Regions from separate parts of the Neobacillus sp. MER 74 genome, predicted to be linked through region 1. Evidence: predicted binding sites of a transcription regulator. Region 1 holds the regulator's gene; the other holds the start of a gene.
The links. Region 1 encodes Rex, which represses fermentation and respiration genes when NADH is low (regulators of the CRP and FNR family bind a similar motif). Its sites were predicted from a motif close to TTGTGAAATATTTCACAA; they were not measured.
Positions count from the first base shown of each region.

Region 2: M3610_RS12750 (AtpZ/AtpI family protein) is a predicted target of Rex. The motif match lies at 3,106-3,123, and genes of this name have one in related genera.

Region 1 covers NZ_JAMAUV010000030.1:4,150-10,356, reverse strand. The annotation lists gene M3610_RS25035 (response regulator) at 1-695, opposite strand, end outside; gene dcuS (DcuS/MalK family sensor histidine kinase) at 673-2,292, opposite strand; gene M3610_RS25025 (sulfite exporter TauE/SafE family protein) at 2,428-3,180, opposite strand; gene M3610_RS25020 (redox-sensing transcriptional repressor Rex) at 3,387-4,046, opposite strand; gene moaC (cyclic pyranopterin monophosphate synthase MoaC) at 4,082-4,579, opposite strand; gene M3610_RS25010 (ABC transporter ATP-binding protein) at 4,757-6,207, shown strand, end outside.
Region 2 covers NZ_JAMAUV010000006.1:119,811-126,017, forward strand. The annotation lists gene atpA (F0F1 ATP synthase subunit alpha) at 1-126, opposite strand, end outside; gene M3610_RS12725 (F0F1 ATP synthase subunit delta) at 152-688, opposite strand; gene M3610_RS12730 (F0F1 ATP synthase subunit B) at 685-1,215, opposite strand; gene atpE (F0F1 ATP synthase subunit C) at 1,315-1,539, opposite strand; gene atpB (F0F1 ATP synthase subunit A) at 1,614-2,327, opposite strand; gene M3610_RS12745 (ATP synthase subunit I) at 2,350-2,724, opposite strand; gene M3610_RS12750 (AtpZ/AtpI family protein) at 2,727-2,951, opposite strand; gene M3610_RS12755 (S8 family serine peptidase) at 3,312-5,528, opposite strand; gene upp (uracil phosphoribosyltransferase) at 5,822-6,207, opposite strand, start outside.

The sequences.
Region 1 (6,207 bases):
TTGATTAGATGTTCTTTCATTTGATTATATTCATGCTGGTATACAGGTCTGCCGACGGTACCGTAAATTACCTTCACATCAAGAATTCCGATTTCCTTTAAAAAGTTTAAATACTTACGAACCGATACCCGAGAAATGCCGACCACCTTTACAACGTCCTCTGTTGAAAACGGAGCATTTTTTAATTCCTGAATGGCTTCCCAAATTTGTTTTAAGGTGTCTTTTGTCAATCCTTTCGGGAGGTCTTCGATAAGAGACTTTTCCTCTCGGTGCAGGATCTGCTGGTCCAGTACGTCTTGATTAATTACATGTTGTGTCTGAATAATCTCTGTTTGGTTCTTATAGTCAACTAACGCTCTGCTAAATCGGTCAAATTCAAAAGGTTTAATTAAATAATCTACAGCTCCGTACCTCAAGGCTTTTTTAATCCGCTCCATGTCTGACGCTGCTGAAATAATAATTACATCGGTCTCTTTCTCATTTTCGCGGAGGTAGGTTAACAGCTCTAAACCTAGTTTCCCCGGCATAAATATATCAAGCAAGATAAGATCTATTTCTAGCTTTTCCAATTTCATAATCGCCTCATCTACAGATGCAGCCATTGCCATCAATTTAAATCCAGGGACCTGCTCAAGATAGCGTTTATTGAATTCAGCCACCATTGGATCGTCATCAACGATCATCACTCGGATCATTTCTGTCCCCCTCCCCATCATATGGTATATACACGGCGAAAACGGTCCCTTTTTCAGGCTTTGATGATAGAATTAAATCCCCGTCCAACTTTTTAACCGCCTGCGAAACGAGATACAATCCTAATCCTCTATTTTCGCCTTTTGTGGAGAATCCTTTGTTGAAAATTTGGTTTTGTATTTCTTCACTCATCCCTTTTCCGGTATCTTTTACTTCAATTGTTAAAATATCATCTGCATAATCAAGGGAAACTGTTACTTTTTTGAGTGGACAACCGCTCACAGCCATAATCGCATTATCAATTAAATTACCTAAAATCGTAATCAGTTCATGTGTTATATCAGAATCCTCGGGTTGAGGAATTGGTTGTTCACACAAAACTGATAACTCTGTCCCCGATTCCCTTGCATAACTTAACTTTCCAATTAAAAAGCCTGCTAATACAGGGTCCTTTATTTTTTTGGTCACAAAGCCAATTTCGTTATTGCGATGATTAACCGTTTCATTGATGTATTCAACAACTTTTTCATAATACCCTGTATGGACCATCCCTAAAATAACATGAAGCTTATTCATATATTCGTGTGCCTGGGCTCGAAGTGCATCGGCGTAAGTTCTCACTCCAGTCAGTTCTTCGGCGAGTACTTGTATTTCTGTTTTATCGCGAAAAGTTGCAATGGCCCCTACGACCTTATTCCCAACAATAACAGGGACTCGATTAGTTAAAATGGTCATTCCATTTAAATTCTGTTCTTCATCCAATTCAGCTTTACCCGTTTGTAAGAGATCTTTTAAGCGCGTGGTAGACAAATACCTTTCTATATTTACCCCCATCGGATTATCCGGCAGTCCTGCCTTGTGAAACATCTTTAAAGCAGCTCGGTTGACAAGTGTTATCTTTGACTCTTGATCAACCGCGACAATTCCTTCTCTGACGGATTGAAGCATAGCGCTTCTTTCTTCTAATAATTTTGCGATCGCAAACGGCTCAAGCCCAAGTAAGATTTTTTTGATATATCTAGCTAAAATAACAGCCCCAAGAACACCGATTAATAGACCGATCAGGGTTCCAATATAGATCCCAGTTCGGCTCTTTTTGACGGCCTTTTCCACATTATCCAGCGAAATCCCAACGGCCACTGCCCCGATTTGTTTCCCTTTTTCGTCCTTAATGGGTGTAAAAGAGCGTAATGAAGGTCCCAGCGATCCCTTTGATATTGACGCATGCTCTCTTCCTTTTAAAACAGGTCCTTCATCTCCACCCCTGAATGGCAACCCTATTTTATTACTGTCGGGGTGGGATTTTCGAATGGCATTCATATCCATCACGACAATAAAGTAAACATTTGTAACTTTCCTCATTTCATTTGCATAGCTTTGAATGTCCTTTTCATCGCGTTTCCCACTCATCGCCTCAATCACAAGCGGACTATGTGCAACCATGCGAGCTACACTTCTTGCTTGCTCCGCCTGATTCTTTTCCGTCTCTGAAGCAATTCTGGAACTTATAAGTAAATCCGTTATCAACAGCGAAAAAGTAACCACTACACAAACGAATACAATAATTACTGATTTTAAACTCCATCTGCCCCTTCTCATATTTCCCTCCAGCTGTGCCGGGTGTCAGGCACCATCTTGATCATCCCTTGATGACAATGTAATCATTCAGGTAAGTAAACGCAAAAAAGCTGCAAAGCTTGCTATGACAGAACTTTGCAGCATTGGAAGCTTTCTTTAACTTATCAGTAATATGGCTCCTGCTAAAATAGGGGTCAGGACCATCGCACTTTTTAACACGGGCTGAGGTGCAAAGTCCGTAAACTTGGCCCCGACATAAGAACCAATCATGGTTCCTGCCACCACTTCAAATAACAATGGGAAGTTCAAGTATCCTTGAAAATAATAGCCAGCTCCCCCTGCTAAAGCGATGGGCAGAATAACAAGCATGGTTGTACCCACAGATTGTTTAAGCGTAAGTCCCAAGATTAAAAGCAGTCCGATTTGAATGAACGGTGCAGCACCAATCCCAAATGTCCCAGACAACAACCCGGTAACCAAACCGACTAGCGCTGCTTTCTTAATGAGAAGAAGGTTGCTCGGTTCGTCTTTTTTATAGTTTGCCTTAATTTTTTGAACGATAAACAATCGTACGACCAAGATCAAAGCGGATAGAAACAACATCCCTGCGGTTAACCAATGCAAGGAATGGATGGGAATCAAACCAGCTAGCTTTGAACCAAAATAGGAAGCAATCGACCCAAAGCCTCCGACAATTAGACCCGTTTTAATCGAAATATTTCCTTGTCGAAAATGACTGTACGCACCTGACAAGGTAGTAAACACCATGGCAGCTAAAGATGTCCCTAAAGCGACATGGATGGGAACTCCAAAAACCACTGTTAAAATGGCAATAATAAAGCCAGAACCTCCTGCTCCGACAAATCCTAATAATACCCCAAGTACAAACATAGTCAGCACGACCGCCAACTTCATCCCCTCCAATTGCAAAAACCCTAGATGTCACTCTAGGGAATGTGTGATCTATAATCCCGATAGTAATCGCTTGCAAATAAACTACCTACATCTTAGTCCAGCCCTCAGTATTTTGATAGATTATGTAATTAAAAAAAGCAGGGTATGAAGCATACAAAAGAGCTCTCCACAAATGTTGTGAAAAGCTCTTAACTAAATTACTATTCTTCTTCCTCTAATTCCACCGTCGGATAATGCTTTAAAAAATAAACAAGCGATTGCAGTTCCACTGCTAAGTCAATATGATGGACTCTAATTTGCGGGGGAACATTTAAGCGTGCTGGCGTAAAGTTTAATATTCCCTTTATATTTGCACTCACAAGTCGATCAGTAATCATCTGTGCAACTGGGGCTGGAACCGTTAATATCGCAACGGATATACCTCCCTCAGATAAAACCTTCTCCAATTCATCCATTTGATAAACCGGGACCTCGCGAATTTTCGTTCCCATTTTTTCTGGATCCACATCAAAGGCACATTCTATTTTCGTGTTATTATTCTTTAAAAAATTATAGTTTAAAAATGCTGTGCCCAGATTCCCTACCCCTATTAAAGCAACCTTTGTTAATTCATCCTGGTCCAAGGTTTTACGAAAGAAGGAAATCAAATAATTGACATTATACCCATAACCTTTTTTTCCTAAAGCTCCGAAATAAGAAAAATCGCGGCGAATCGTGGCTGAGTCGACCTTTACGGCTTCACTTAGTTCGGCTGATGAAACCCTTTGCTTACCGGAAGAATGCAGGTTTTTAAGAAATCGGTAATAAAGGGGCAGCCGTTTGGCTGTCGCCTGTGGTATTTTCATTGTTTCATTACTCATAATCTCCCACACCCCATGGATAATTTAGTTAAAAATCATTTAACTTTTTCGTTTCTCTTAAAATCACCATTTTTACCGCCTGTTTTTTCGACAAGATATGTAGGGCCAATCACCATACCTTTATCAACAGCTTTACACATATCATAAACCGTTAAAGCGCATGCTGACGCAGCTGTTAACGCTTCCATTTCTACACCTGTATTCCCCTTGGTTTTAACGGCTGCCGATATATTTAAGCGATAATTCTCTTCTGTGTCCTGCTCCCAGGAAAAAGATATATTAACCCCCGTTAAGGGGATCGGATGACACATCGGAATCAAATCCCACGTCTTCTTTGCTGCCATGACCGCAGCTACCTGTGCCACTGCTAAGACATCACCTTTTTTTATCGCGTGATTCGTAATTCTATCGTAAATTTCTTTCCTAACTGTAATACTGGAATGAGCAAGTGCCGTCCGTGCTGTTTCTGGCTTATCACTGACATCGACCATTTTTGCTCGGCCTTCTTCATTAAAATGCGTTAATTCTGCCATATAAATAATCCTCCCTTCAAATCATACACTATTTTTCCTTATCTGTCTGTGAAACTTTGAACGAAATTCAAGGTTTTTGCCGATTTAACACCTTCATCCACCTAATCTGCGCCTCAGTTTATTGCCGATATACGGGGAATAAGGTACACTAAACCTATGTAATAGAGGTGAAAAAGAATGATTTTGTTACAGGTTAATCAACTACAAAAATATTATGGTGCTGACCTAATTTTATCGAATATTAAATTAGAATTACAAACTCGAGACCGTGTGGCTCTAGTTGGTCGCAACGGGGCAGGAAAATCAACATTATTGAAGATTATTGCTGGCCACTTGTCACATGATGGCGGTGAAATCATCAAACCAAAAGAAGTAATGATTGGCTATTTAGCCCAAAATACTGGTTTAGAGTCCACTTTGTCGATATGGGACGAGATGTTGACTGTATTTGAACCGCTGCGTTTAATGGAAAAGTCACTTCGGGCCCTTGAAGAGCAAATGGCCGATCCTAATGTATTTGATGATACTGGAAGATACGAGAGAATCCTAAAAGAGTACGACCATCTTCAAGTGAAATTTAAGGAGCAGGGTGGATATCAATACGAGGCAGAGCTCCGTTCTGTACTCCATGGGTTAAATTTCCCTGATAAATCCTTGATGATATCAAGTTTAAGCGGCGGACAGAAAACGCGTCTTGCCCTTGGTAAACTGCTATTAACTAAGCCTGATATCTTAATATTGGACGAGCCGACCAACCATCTTGATATTGATACCCTGTCCTGGCTGGAGCAATATTTACAAAGTTATCACGGGGCCATTTTGATTGTTTCCCATGACCGCTATTTTTTAGATAAGGTGGTTACGCAGGTATATGAAGTGTCCCGCAAGCAAATTCAACGATTCACAGGCAACTATAGTGCCTACCTAGATCAAAAAGCGGCCAATTATGAGCGTGATTTAAAGCTTTTTGAAAAGCAACAGCAAGAGGTGGCAGATCTTCAGGATTTTATCAACCGGAATTTGGCACGTGCATCAACGACCAAACGAGCCCAAAGCCGCCGCAAAAAGTTAGAGAAGATGGAACTGATGGACCGCCCCTTAGGAGATGAAAAATCGGCAAACTTCTCGTTTGAAATTGAAAAACAAAGCGGCAATGACGTGTTAACGGTCGATTCCCTTGCTGTCGGTTATCAGGGCGAAAAGGTCTCAGAAGCCATTTCATTTCGTGCCTATAAAGGAGAAAGCATTGCCTTAGTTGGCCCAAATGGAATTGGTAAATCAACCTTATTAAAAACAATTATTAAAAAGCTTCCTGCCCTAGACGGAACCATTCTCTATGGAACAAACCTTTCCATCGGATATTACGATCAGGAACAGGCTGAATTAACTTCCAATAAGCGTGTTTTGAATGAACTCTGGGATGATTACCCGTTAAAAAACGAAAAAGAGATTCGAACGGTTCTTGGTAATTTCTTATTTTCCGGTGATGATGTCTTAAAAATTGTCTCCACTTTAAGCGGCGGGGAGAAAGCTCGACTTGCTTTAGCTAAGCTTATGTTGGAAAAAGCCAATGTTCTAATTTTAGATGAGCCCACCAACCATTTGGATTTAGATAGCAAGGAAGTTCT
Region 2 (6,207 bases), on a different contig from region 1:
ATGAACACGTGCGATACCGTCACCGATTGAGATAACTGTACCAACATCCGTTACTTGAATTTCCGCCTGATAGTTTTCAATTTGCTTTTTTATCAGGGAACTAATTTCTTCAGCTTTGATGCTCATGAGTTTCACCCCTAATCTTTCGAATCTAGCTTAACAATTTACGTTCTAAACGATCAAGTTTACCTCTTAATGACCCGTCATATATACGATTTCCAATGCGGAGGCGGATGCCGCCAAGCAGGTTGGAATCTACGATATTTTCGATTTTTAGTGACTTTTTGCCAATTTTAGCAGCAAATACAGATGAAATCGCCTCGCGTTCTGCATCCGTTAACGCACGTGTGCTGTAAACTTCAGCTTCGGCAATGCCCATTTCTTCATTTGCCAGCTCTAAAAATTCATTCGCCAAATCAATGATTTGGTCTTCACGGTGGCGGTCGATTAAGATCAACAGTGTATTGAGTACATTTACATTAACTGATGCGAAAGCAGTCTTAATAATTTCTTTTTTCTTTTCAAGTGAAAGCTTAGAAGAATTTAAGATGGCTTTTAATTCAGGATTGTATTGTACAACTTCCTTCACTACACGAAGTTCTTCTTCAATAACTCCGAGCGAATTCGTCTCTTTTGCAATATTTAGAAGAGCCAACGCATAGCGCTTAGCTACCATAGAGTTGCTCATCGCTCTTCTCCTGCCTCTTTAATATATTCGCTAATCAGTTGGTCTTGGTCTGCTGCAGTGATTTGTTTTTCAATTACTTTAGAAGCAATCAATACAGACAGGGACGCAACTTGCTCACGAATCGCGGCAACTGCTTTTTCTTTTTGCTGCTCAATTTCAAGCTTCGCTGATTCTTTCATACGATCAGCTTCTGTGCGGGCCGCTGCGATAATCTCTTCACGCTGGATATCGCCTTGCTTCTTCGCACCTTCAATTAGGTTTTGAGCATCATTACGAGCTTCTTTTAAAAGATCGCGCTGCTCTTGTAAAATCTTTTGTGCTTCTAAACGGCTGTTTTCCGCCGCACTAATTTCGTTACCAATATGCTCTTCACGCTGTTTCATGATGCCCATTAATGGACCCCAAGCAAACTTTTTGAGCAAGGCTAACAAAACAATAAAAACGATGAGCTGGAAGAAGATATCTCCAGTATTAATGTGGCCGCCGCCTTCCGCAGCAGTCGCTAATACAAAACTGTTTGTTAACACCCTCGGTTCACTCCTTTCAAGAGTTGCTTAACGATAGAAAAAACGCATAAATGAATGGCGAAGATTTGTTGATCATCGCCAATGTAAATTTGCCTAAAATTATTTATTTAATACCATGAACGCGATAACTACCCCAATAATCGGTAATGCTTCAACTAACGCAACCCCGATAAACATTGTTGTTTGTAGTAAACCACGATGTTCTGGTTGACGAGCGATACCTTCTACTGTACGTCCTACGATAAGACCGTTACCAATACCTGCTCCTACTGCTGCTAAACCGATTGCGATTGCTGCTGCTAAAACACCAATTGATCCTGTCATTACTTTTTTCCTCCTTAAATGTATGAAACATAAATTATTTTTTTATAGTGTTCATAAAAATGAACGGTGTATTATTAATGGTCGTGACTCACTTTATGAGCCAAGTAAACCATTGTTAACATTGTGAAAATATAAGCTTGGATCGTACCAACGAAAATAGAGAACCCTTGCCATACCATTGTCAGCGGAATCGCTGCGATCGTACCGGCAATACCTTGATGCGCTAATCCTGCTGCTAATAGTGATAAAAGCAACTCGCCAGCGTAAATGTTACCATATAGACGCAGACCAAGAGTCAGCGTATTGGCAAATTCCTCAATAATTTTCAAAGGGAATAAGAATTTCATCGGAGCGAAGAACCCTTCTCCATAACCCTTTGCACCTTTTAACTTGACGCCATAATAGTGGGATAGTCCCAATACCATAACGGCCAATGTCAAAGTAATGATTGGGTCGGCTGTTGGTGATTTCCACCAAAGCTTATCATCAACCACGATTGAAAATGGAAGGCCTAACATATTGGATACAAAAATATACATAATTAATGTAATTCCAAGGATGTGGAATCTTCCGCCTTCTTTCCAGTCCATCGTGCTGTTAATGATCCCTTTTACAAAGTCCATCACCCATTCAAAGAAGTTTTGCATCCCTGTGGGTTTCATTGCTAACTTTCGTGTAGAAAGGACAGCTATTAAGAAAACGATTAAACTAGCTATCGTAATCATCAGCATATTTGCGCCATTAAACCAAAGACCCATAAATTCAAACTCTGGAGCCTCATGATGCATGTAAACTCACCTCGCTTCCGCTTCATTTATGTACATGCAAAGCATGGTAAAAATAATCTATCATAATGACAATATAGGATGTCATCAATCCTACCACTAAGGAAATCATATTGAATTGCTCTGGATATCTCAAGGCGATTAACGCGGCAATTCCAGCCATCGCCATTCTCGAGAGCGACCCTAAGGATTTAGGCTTTTTGCCCTCAGTTACTTTTTTATCAAAACTCTCCGTCTTTCTAACCAAGAACCAAAGGTTCAGATAACTGAAGCATGTCCCAAGAATCAGTCCTAAAAATACGGTTTGATAAGATGTGAAGCCCCAGCCTAGAACATAAATGGACAACAAGTAAAAAATCCATTTGCGCTGCCTGTTGTACATAACTCTGAAATCTGGCATAGTTATTTTTCTCCTGAATAGAAATAGCGGATGGATAAAAGCATAGAATAGGTGCCCGCTGCAAGACCGATGAGCAGTCCGATTATTAAGAAAATTGGCTCGGTGCCCCACTGACGATCCAGCCATCTGCCTGAGAAAATACCTATTAGAATGGAACCTACTAATTGGGAGACAATTGCGGACATTAAAGCCATAGCTTGAAATGGATTGCGGTTGTTTTTACGCATATAAACACATCCTCACTCTGGAGAGAGAGTCAAGCGGGCAATGGTAAAATTCACAGCCAAAATACTATCTTCAGATAGATATTTTTACATGAAAACCCTATCATTTACACCCTTTGTTAGCATACAATAGCACCCTGTCAATGTCAATGAATTTACGTGAATTATACCACAAAGTATTCGCTGAATTATTTTCCATTCCAGAACTTTATCCAACATCCCTATTGTATTGTAAATTGTGAAGGATATTTGCCTATTTTGTGTCTATTTTGTGAACGTTTAGAATTATACTAATGGTACAATTTTATGAACTTTTATTATGGTACATAAATATAGAAGGCATTTCCCCTATAATGGGCATGATTATTCATCTGGTGTTTTCTCAATTGTAATCATCCGTTCGAGAAAATCCTCTTTATTTGCTTTTTTCGCAAAAACTTTCACCAGATACGATCCTTCCCGTGGAAGTTTTTCCTTCGGTATGTCCCTATGAATTAGTCCTTTTTTCACATTGGTAATCGTATCTAAAAAGCCGACAAAGCGATAATCCTCTGGGTTAAACAACGCTATTCCAAATTCCTCTGCCCCACCCGGCAAATACACCTCATACCGATACTGCCCAGGTCTGTCGCCATTTGTAAAATCAAAGCCCATCACGCGCGGGTAGTTCGGCTCCTCCAGGACATAGAGATACGGAATTCGAACGGTTGCGGTCCCTGCATGGAGCTTGAGGAAGCCGTCTTGTATTTTTCCCATAAACACGTTCGGGTCAACCGTTAACTCCACAGTGATGTCCTTTGTTTGTTTCGGTTCGAGCGTAAACGATAACGGGAGCCGCCAGTGGAGCCCATCGACGTGCGGCGGGATATCGAACGAATAAGTCTGGGTATGCGAACCCGTATTTTCCACAGTGAGGGAGACTTTCTGGACATCACTCTGCTCGGTAAATTTCCCAAAGTGCATACTGCTAGGCGATACGAGTGTGCTCGTTTTGATTGCTTGATCCACTTGAATTCGGCCGGCTCCCTGTTCAAAGGTGCGGTAATAACTCTGTCTAGGATTCGTTGCCGTGCTTGATTTAGCCAGTGGTATTGCCGTATTCATCAGCGCTGCTTTGATCTGCTCCGGGGACCAATCCGGATGGGCCTGCTTGATTAGCGCACAGGCCCCCGCGACATGCGGTGCAGCCATACTCGTCCCCTGCAAAGACAGGTAGCCGCCCGGAATCGTCGAATTAATGGCGACCCCTGGTGCAACAATATCCGGCTTAATTTCCCATGAGCCTGTCACAGGGCCGCGCGAGCTGAAGTCGGCGAGCTGATCCCGCTCTTCGCTAACCACTACCCTTGCCGCGGTCGTTTGTTTTTTTATTTCTCTTTGTAAAATTACTCCGTCACCCTTCGCGAGTGCTCCAACAGGGATGGTCAGCTGAGAGTCCAGGTTTCCCATGAAGCGGCCCCCGCTGACATTATTGTAGATCAGCACCGCTTTTGCCCCCGCTTTTTGGGCATTTTCTGCTTTTTGTGTGAACGTTAGGACGCCTCGTTCGATGAGGGCAATTTTCCCATCGACATGTTTCAGTTCATCAGGCCGTCCGAGCCCTCCATCCGCTACGTCTACGGAACGGTCAAGATTCCACGTGGCCGAGCCTTCCATCGGCTCAATTTGGAATTGTTCCCGACTTCCTACTATAGATATATATGGAGTCTCGAGGGTAGGCGTTGATGCCCCCACCGAGATTGCTTTCGAGGCCGTTCCTGGTGAGCCGACGCTCCACACATTGGGCCCAGAATTCCCCGAGGCCGCCACCGCCACGATGCCGCGGTCGACCGCACGGTTAAGGGCAAGGCTGATCGGCAGGTCTGGCCCATTAATATCATTTCCGAGGGAAAGATTAACAATATCGACTTTATCCTTGATGGCTTGGTCAATCGCGGCCAGTACCTGCTCTGTTGTCCCTCCCCCGCCCGGTCCAAGCGCCCGGTACGCGACAATTCTTGCCTCCGGGGCGACGCCCTTGATTTTTCCATTGGCCGCAATGATCCCTGCGACATGGGTCCCGTGGATGGTCGCCTTACCGAGGGCAAGCGTCTCCATCGGATCACGGTCATTGTCGACCAAATCGCGGCCGCCGGCATAGTTTCGCTTGAGGTCCGGATGCGTATAGTCGACGCCAGTATCAATCACCCCCACCGTGACTCCTTTTCCGGTAAGTCGTTGATTTTTATGATCGAAAAATTTGCGGACTTCCTCCCCGCCAATAATCTCCACACTTTCCTCGGTCTCAGCCTGATACTGGATGACCGGTGAGACATTGGTGATTTGTTTCTGGCTCGTCGCTGCGAGTTTTGCGAGGGAGGCGGCGCTGCCTTGGACAGAGAAACCATCCAGTGCCTCGTGATATATTCGGCGCAGCTTCACGCCTTTGTAAGGTTGTAGGAGCTGACGGATTTCCTGGTCGGTGTGCGGTTTGTCCAGGATAATAATCGCAGTGGTTTCCTGCGTGCTATCGGTAATGGAAGGATGAATGAGTATTTTAGGAGTTTGAAAAGCTAGCAGTAATGCCAGTAGAAGTTTCATCAGCAGATTTCCCCTTTTTCCATATCGTTTTCATTGAGGGGGGAAAGTATGCAAAAATGGATATTTTTTAAATTCGCTCATTGACGCACTAAATTCGCCCATTACTTCCTAAGATTCGCTCATTACACTCTAGAATTCGCTCAAAAGGTATCAAGCCTTCGCCAATAAAGAGTGAAGTCGTTCATAATCCAACGATGACCTATTATTATAAGCTGCAATTTTATATAGATATCAAATTTTTAGCGAAAAACAAAAAAAGCCGAGTAATTTCTCGACTTTTTTCAGGAAGGATCCTATTTCGTACCAAACAACCGGTCCCCAGCGTCACCTAAACCTGGGACAATGTAGCCGTGGTCATTCAATTTCTCATCTAATGCCGCAATATAGATATCGACATCAGGGTGGGCTTCCTTGACTGCCTCTACGCCTTCTGGTGCTGCAATTAGACACATAAACTTAATATGTTTTGCGCCGCGCTTTTTCAAAGAGCGAATCGCTTCAACCGCTGAACCGCCAGTTGCCAGCATTGGATCAACCACAATGAAATCTCTCTCTTCGACATCGCTTGGCAGCTTAATGTAATATTCAACCGGCATCAAAGTTTCCGGGTCACGGTATAAACCGATATGGCCCACTTTTGCAGCTGGGATTAATTTTAAAATACCATCGACCATACCGA